DNA from 2 places in the Rhodoligotrophos defluvii genome. Region 1 is predicted to be linked to the other one. Evidence: predicted binding sites of a transcription regulator. Region 1 holds the regulator's gene; the other holds the start of a gene.
The links. The regulator LexA, encoded in region 1, represses DNA repair genes until DNA is damaged. The targets are predictions, from matches to a motif close to TGTTCNNNNTGTGTTCNG.
Positions count from the first base shown of each region.

Region 2: E4P09_RS22260 (helicase-related protein) is a predicted target of LexA. The motif match lies at 1,414-1,431, and genes of this name have one in related genera.

Region 1 is NZ_SZZM01000007.1:121,932-126,128, reverse strand. It holds gene E4P09_RS23145 (hypothetical protein) at 547-1,212, shown strand; gene lexA (transcriptional repressor LexA) at 1,889-2,596, opposite strand; gene recA (recombinase RecA) at 3,036-4,109, opposite strand.
Region 2 is NZ_SZZM01000006.1:257,073-261,269, forward strand. It holds gene E4P09_RS22255 (DUF3108 domain-containing protein) at 149-1,012, shown strand; gene E4P09_RS22260 (helicase-related protein) at 1,610-4,197, shown strand, end outside.

The DNA of each region.
Region 1 (4,197 bases):
TCGAAGAGCGCGATGTGGCTTGCCGGCCCGGCGCATGCGCCGCACAGCAGAGCGACAGCTGAGTGCCCGCAACTGGGCCATGCCAAGCTTCCGCAGCATTCAGCTCAGCTTGTTGCCACAGCGCCCGCCGAGATTTTGCCCAGTGGCAATCTCAGTGGAGTGCGAAACTATGCTTGGCTTAATCCCCATCACAGTGTTGGGAAGAGTCATCACGGAGTGGCGGCGCGCGACGGCGCCGGCCGATGAAACACCATCGTGCCGGCAAACCGAAGAGGCCGCGGCCGGCGATGCCGGCGCATGCGGACCGGGGCTCCCGATGTGGGATAAGCTTCCCTTTATCGACATCTGGCCGTTGATCTGATTGGACACGGAGGCTGTACGCGTTCGCCGGGATCATTTTCTTTGATGCCCGGCAACGCGGCTTCGCGTTCCGGGTGTAGTTTGGCACCTGTGGCATCTTTCATGGCCATGGGAGCGATCCAATGCCTTCGCCTTCTTGCCCAAATGGCTAGTTATTGGCTCCCCCCGTCCTAAACGGGAGCGCAAATGATGATGCACCAACTCGCTACAGCCGCGGAGTTGTTCTTTCCCATTCGACTGCTCGTAAAGCTCGGCTTCAGCCTGTTTGGCGGCTCCGACGCCGACCAAGACCACGTGGGCGCGCCAAACGAGACCGCCACCGCCGTCGAGCTTCCGCTTGCCCCGGCGGAACCATCGCATGAGAACGCGATTCCCGAGCAGCTGCCGCTCGTCGCGCCTGCGATCCTGGCAGTCGCCGACGACAGGGCTTTCGCAAACGAAGAAGACGAGACGGCCGAGGCTTTGCCATCCGCAGGAGATGCCGGGATTGCGGAGGCCATGCTCTCCGCGCTGGTCCTATGGTCAGGCCTCGAACCTGAAGAGGAAACAGCTCGGCAGGAAGCGGCAACCACAAGTGCAGACCTGCCCGCCCAGCCTGCGACGGCACATGAAAGCACCGAGCGGATGCCTGTCTATCATCCCCATCTCGAATTGCCGATCAATCCCGCCCTGCTTAAGAAGATTTGCGACGGCCTTCACGCCATCGGCCGCCCTTGTTCGGCGATGGCCCTTGCAAGCCGCGTCCGCACGCCCAAGCAGAACGACGAGAGTGACCTCCGCGAGGAGACCCATGGCGAATTTCATTCCGCTCACGCCGCCGAGGGAACGTCGGATCTCCTGGTTCTCGCCTGAGCCTCGATTGGCGGCGTGACCCCGCGTGGTGCGCTCGCGACCCGCGTTCCCCAAATTGCCTGTTCCCCTCCGGGATCAATTCCCAAAGCATTCTCGAGCGAAGGGGATGCCGGTTCGCGTGAAGAAAATGCGACCAAGCAAGAACCTGAAGCGGTTCCGCGATTCAAAGAAAAGCGGAACAGCTCTAGAACGGGATGATGGTTCGTTGAACCGCCATCCCGCTCCAATCCTGCGAATCCCGCGTTGGGCGTAGTCCTTCTCCGAAAACCAGTGTCCGCGTTCCCCTCGTGGATCTCCGGTTCCCTGGCGCAGATCGTTGGCCTTGCCTGGTGATCACCCCAATGACCACGCCCCGTCGAATTGAGGAGCGTGGGGATGGCCCCGCGCCCCTTCCCTAATGGAGCCGGACTCACACCTCTCGATTGCGCTCGGGGAGTTGAATACGACGGGCGGACTGTGAAGGCTGCTCGGCAGCCCGCATCAGTGTCTGCTTTGGCCCTGACGGCCCAGCGGAGCCAAGCCATGACCTTTTTTCCAACGACACCAGCAACTTGCGTCACTGCCGCGCGCGGCAGTCCACACAGAGGCCATGACGGAAAGCCAGCGGTATCTCGCTACCTCCCTTGAGCACAAGGCATCGCACGCCCCAAAGCTCATAATGCGGCAATCCCCAGCCCTAATACCGCCGGATCAGCGCGACGAGCTTGCCCTGGATACGCACCCGGTCGGGGCCGAAAATGCGGGTCTCATAGGCCGGGTTCGCGGCTTCCAGAGCGATGGAATCGCCCTTGCGCCGAAGCCGCTTGAGGGTCGCCTCCTCCCGGTCCACCAGAGCAACCACGATCTCGCCGTTATTGGCGTGATCGGCGCGCCGGATAAGAACCGTGTCACCCTCCAGTATACCCGCATCGACCATGGAATCGCCTCTGACTTCTAAGGCGAAATGCTCGCCGCTTCCCAAGAGATCGGGCGGCACGGCGATGTTGTGGGTATGATCCTGAATCGCATCGACCGGCACGCCGGCCGCGATGCGCCCCATGACCGGAACGATGGCCGGGGTCAGCGAGTCCTTGTCGCCGCCCGCCGTGGGGCGCACCTTCCCCAGAGATCCTTCGATCACATTGGGGCTGAAGCGCTTGGGTGCAGACGAACCCAGGCTGCCCGCATGGCTATCAGGCAGCCGGACAACTTCGAGCGCCCGTGCCCGGTGCGGCAAACGGCGAATGAAGCCCCGCTCTTCCAGAGCGGTGATCAGGCGGTGAATGCCGGATTTGGACCGCAGGTCCAGCGCCTCCTTCATCTCCTCGAACGAAGGCGGCACACCAGCTTCCTTGAGGCGCTCGTGAATGAACATCAGAAGCTCGTGTTGCTTGCGCGTCAGCATATCAGGCCAATCCCGGCTGGCGAGCGGCGAACGATTTGAAAACGGCCGCCGACTCGAAAGAGAACAAAGACGAAACCCTTATACGCGTTCTATATATGTTCGGCAAGGTTAAGGCGGCGTAAATTTGCAGGCTCGAAGCCTTGAAAGCTGCCCAATCCCGCCCACGGTCTGGCGGCCCCAGCACAGGGAGATCCGCAATAAGGGGCGGGCGGGTCAACCATCGGCATGTCGCAAGAGATCGAGCCGAACCGTCCGGAGCCGATCAGCATCCGCCCGACGCCGGTCGGCCCGAAAAGACCGGCGGTCGTGACATGAGCAACCAACGACCGAAACACAACCACGATCGGGGGCGCCCGCACGGCAGCACCCGACCTCACGAGCATCATCCCGCCGCTTGGACCGGCGTGATCGGCAACAGCCCCAAGCCCGGGCGGGCTGCTCAATCGAGATCGACCGCGTCGCTCTCCTCGCCCCGCAAGAGCGAGCTCGCCACCAGCCCCGCATTGCTCCGGATTGCCTGCTCGATCTGCGCCGCAATGTCCGGGTTGGCCTTTAGAAAACTCTTGGCGTTCTCCCGCCCCTGCCCGATTCGCTCCGAATTATAGGAGAACCAGGAGCCGGACTTCTCGATGATGCCGGCGGTGACACCGAGATCGAGCAATTCGCCCGTCTTGGAAATGCCCTCGCCATACATGATGTCGAACTCCACCTGCTTGAACGGCGGCGCCACCTTGTTCTTGACCACCTTTACCCGAGTCTGGTTCCCCACCACGCTGTCCCGGTCTTTGATCGCGCCGATCCGGCGGATATCCAGACGCACCGAGGCGTAGAACTTGAGCGCGTTGCCGCCCGTGGTGGTCTCGGGATTGCCGAACATGACGCCGATCTTCATCCGAATCTGATTGATGAAGATCACCATGCAATTGGACTTGGAAATCGAGCCCGTGAGCTTGCGCAGCGCCTGACTCATCAGACGTGCCTGCAGACCGGGCAGGCTTTCGCCCATTTCGCCGTCGAGCTCGGCCTTGGGCGTGAGCGCGGCGACCGAATCGATGACCAGGACCTCGATGGCGCCCGAGCGCACCAGCGTATCGGCGATCTCCAGCGCCTGCTCGCCCGTATCCGGCTGCGAAATCAGCAACTCGTCGAGATTGACCCCCAGCTTGCGCGCATAGACCGGATCAAGCGCATGCTCGGCGTCGATGAACGCACAAATGCCGCCGCGCTTCTGCGCCTCGGCGACCGTGTGAAGCGCGAGCGTGGTCTTGCCCGACGATTCCGGTCCGAAGATCTCGATCACCCGGCCCCGCGGCAGGCCGCCGATGCCGAGCGCGATGTCGAGCCCCAGCGAGCCGGTCGAGACGGCTTCGGTCTCCACCGCCTTGTCGCCCTGCCCGAGCTTCATGACGGAGCCCTTGCCGAAATGCCGCTCGATCTGTCCGAGGGCCGCTTCGAGCGCCTTTTGCTTGTCCATCGCCCCGCTCTCGATCACCCGTAATTCTGGTCTCGACATCTGGCGCTCCTTATTTCACATGCGTCTGTGCCGCGCAACGGAACCGCGTGCACCCCGCAAGTGTACGCATTTTGTTTCATTTTTGTTC
Region 2 (4,197 bases), on a different contig from region 1:
CAGCCTCATTCAGCGCGCATTCATGGCACCATGATAGACGGAATTCATGGTCGGCTGCCAATCTGTGCGGCGCCCCCTGATTGTTTGGCGGTTCAGCTCATTTGGGAAGATCCCGCCGGCGCTGCCGGCGATATCCACGGAACGGATGATGGCTCAGGCATTTTCGATCGTTTTGCAAGCCGGCAGACTCTTGCGCGCGGGGCTGCTGGCTGCCGCGCCACTCATGGTGGCCGGCGCGACCCCCGCCGCGGCCCAGGCCGAGAAGATCACGCTCGATTTCGATGTGATCGCCCACGGCACCCGGGTCTATGACATTGGCGTCGAGTACCGGTTGTCCCGCGAGGGCTACACCGCCGTCCTGAACGCTGAAACCACGGGGCTCGTGGGCTTCTTCATGGACGAGCAGCTGCAGATGCAGGCGAGCGGCGCGCTCACGTCTTCATCGGCACAGCCAGCCCGCTTCACCTACAGCCAAGCGGAAGGTAAGGACCGCCGGACCGCACAGCTGCGCTGGACCGCATCGCGCGTGGAGGTGGAGCGAAGCTACAGCCTCGACGAGGATCGCCGCAGGGACCTCGAAAGGGCGGTGGAGAAGACGCTGCCGGACCCCTTGAGTGGTGTACTGAACGCCTTGCTGCCGTCGCCCGGCAAGGTCTGCGCCGGCAGCCAGCGGGTCTATGACGGCAAGGAGGTGTTCGAACTCAGCTTCTCCTATCTCGGAACGACGCAGCTTCAGGAAAAGGGCAGCGGCTATCGGGGGCCCGTTCACCAGTGCCGGGTGCAATATAAATCCATTGCCGGCCTGTCCAAGAAGCGCGCAGCGCGCAACCGAGCCAACCCCCCGGTCTACACCGTGTGGTTCGCACCGGTGCACGCGTCGAGCCTGGGGCGCGATATCCTGGTTCCGGTGGCAGCCTCCGGTGAGATGAAGGGTCGTGCGGTGCGCATTGTTGCCCGGGAGGCCACCATAGATGGCAAACCATTGAAGAGCGAAGCACGCAAACCTGAATAGTGTGCCCTGCGCCATATTGATACAGACGGTTAAGAACCGGATGCGCAGGACGCTTTTCGACGTTGAAATGGCGGGATTGATCGAGGCGAAGATCTTGTCTTTCAGCGGCGCGACACCACAATATTTGCCGGGAACAAATGCCGAAAACGGCTGCATCATCGATTCGCGCACGATCCGTTCTCGTTTGTTCCGCATTGTTAACAAGCGCCATCGTCGGGCAGTCATATTGATGCAGCAGGTTGTTAACCGAGAATCGCTGCGGTTAACTCTTGACGGCTGGCGGGACTCTGGGCTAGCGCCTCCGAACGCTCGCCGGAATGCTGAGCGGAAACAGAAGAAACGGCGGAAATCCGGGCATCTCACGAGCGAACAAATGCGGAAAATACCGCAAGTCAATGATTCGGTCGATTTTTGTTCGCCTGACGTTCCAGATGTAAACGCGAGGGGCTATGGTCGGCCGTACAGGGCTGGTGAGGCTTCCTCGCCAGCAGCACAACGTTGGTCGCGCTCAGAGAGGCATCGCTTGCTCATGACCGGCACTCATCCTACCTCCCCCATGTCGCGTTGCGTCGCGTAAGCCCTCGAGCATAGCATCACATGAAATCAATCACGGCGGTTCTCGGCCCTACCAATACCGGCAAGACTCACTTGGCGGTCGAGCGCATGCTCGGCCATGCGACCGGCATGATCGGCTTGCCGCTGCGGCTGCTGGCCCGCGAGGTCTATGACAAAGTTGCCCGCAAGGTCGGACCGGAGGCCGTGGCCCTGGTCACCGGCGAGGAGAAGATCGTACCGGTAAGCCCGCGCTTCTGGGTATGCACGGTCGAGGCGATGCCGCCGGAGCTGGAGGTCGATTTCCTGGCCATTGATGAGGTGCAGCTCGCGGCCGACCTCGACCGCGGCCACATTTTCACCGACCGCATTCTCCACCGGCGTGGCACACAGGAGACGATGCTGCTCGGCTCGGCGACGATGCGCCCGATGATCGAGCGGCTGCTGCCCGGCACCAATTTCATCACCCGGCCGCGCTTTTCAAAGCTGACCTTCTCCGGCAGCAAGAAGCTGACACGCCTGCAGCCACGCACGGCAGTGGTCGCCTTCTCGGCGGAGACGGTCTACGGCATTGCCGAACTCATCCGCCGACAGCGGGGCGGTGCCGCCGTGGTGCTCGGCGCTTTGTCGCCGCGCACCCGGAATGCGCAGGTGGCTCTCTACGAATCCGGCGACGTGGACTTCCTGGTAGCCACCGACGCGATCGGCATGGGCCTCAATATGGATGTGGACCACATTGCCTTTGCCCAAGCGCGCAAATTCGACGGCTTCAATTTCCGAGACCTGACGCCGGCCGAGCTTGCCCAGATCGCGGGGCGCGCCGGCCGGCACATGAACGATGGCACGTTCGGGGTCACGGGCGAGGTCGAGCCATTTTCGCGCGAGGTGGTCGACCGGATCGAGAACCACAATTTCGAGCCGGTGCGCACTCTGCAGTGGCGCAACAAGGAGCTGGACTTTACCTCGATCGACGCATTGCTACGCAGCCTGGCTGAGAGCCCGGCCGTTGCGGGCCTGATGCGCGCCCAGTCCGGCGCCGATCAGATGGCGCTGGAATATCTCTCGCGCGATCCGGACATAATGGACCGCGGGCGCGGGCGCGAGGCGGTGGCCAAGCTGTGGGAGGTCTGCCAGATCCCCGATTACCGCAATACCATGGGCAGCGATCACGCGAACCTTGTGGCGCGGGTCTATGGCTTCTTGTCATCGCCTGAAGAACGCATCCCATCAGACTGGTTCGCGCAGCAGTTGCGTTCAGCGGACAGTATTGAGGGCGATATCGATACACTTGCCACCCGAATCGCCCATGTGCGCACGTGGACCTTCATCGCCAACCGCAATGATTGGCTGGCGGACGCAGAAGAGTGGCGCGAGAAGACCCGCGCCATAGAGGACCGGCTGTCGGACGCGCTGCATGAGCGGCTGTCGCAGCGGTTCATCGATCGCCGCACCAGCGTGCTCATGAAACGCATGCGGGAAAAGGAGCGGCTGGCCTCCTCTGTAGAGACCGGCGGCGAAATCATGGTGGAAGGCGTGTTCGTAGGCCATATAAAAGGCTTTCACTTTGTGCCAGATACCAGCGGCGACACATCTGAAGGGCGAACCTTGCGGGCAGCTTCCATGAAAGCCGTTGCAGCTGAAATTTCCGATCGCGCCAAGCAACTCGTTGATGATCGGGTCGAACTCTTCGGGCTCACCCGGACCGGCGCGGTCACGTGGCGTGCCGCCAAGGTGGCGCAGTTGGTGGCCGGCTCTCACATCCTAAAGCCGCGGGTGGAGCTGATTGCCGATAATCAGCTCTCGGGGCCGGACCGGGAAGCGGTGCAGAAACGGCTCGAGCAGTTCGTCGAACACCGTATCGGCGAGGTGCTCAAGCCGCTGGTGCAGCTGGAAGCGGCTCAGGACTTGCAGGGCTTGGCGCGCGGTTTCGCGTTCCGGCTGGTCGAGCAGCTCGGCAATCTGAAACGCGACGAGATCAGGGAAGAAGTCAAGCTGCTGGACCAGGAAGCGCGTGCCGGGCTGCGCCGCTATGGTGTGCGCTTCGGCGCCTTCCACGTCTTCCTGCCGCTGTTGCTCAAGCCGGTCGCCGCCGAACTCAAGGTTCTGCTATGGGGCCTTCAGGAGCAGCAGGCTGGCCGGCTGGAGATCGCTGCCCTGCCAGAGCTGCCGCCGCAGGGATTGACGTCCGTGGTGGTGGATCCGACGGCGCCCAGGGGCTTCTATCACGCTGCCGGTTTCCGTATCTGCGGCACCCGGGCCGTGCGCATCGACATGCTCGAGCGGCTTGCGGACATCATCCGCCCGCGGGTGTTCTGGAAACCGCAAGCGGAAGGTGACGTGCGGCCGGCCGGTTCGGTCGAAGGCGGCGGCTTCACGGTCGTGCCGGACATGATGTCGCTGGTGGGCTGCTCGGGTGAGGAATTTGCCGGCATCCTGCGTGCGCTTGGCTTCCGGTCGGAACGGCGCAAGCCTACGCCACAGCCGGTCAATGCGGCAGAGGAGCCGAAGCCCACCGCTGTGGCGCCTACTGCGGCGACGCCCGCTGACGCACCCTCCTCTGAGGAGGCTGAGACTGATTTGGCGCCGGGTGAGGCCGCGCCAGCGGCTTCCGAAGCGGGTAAGACACCTGGGCT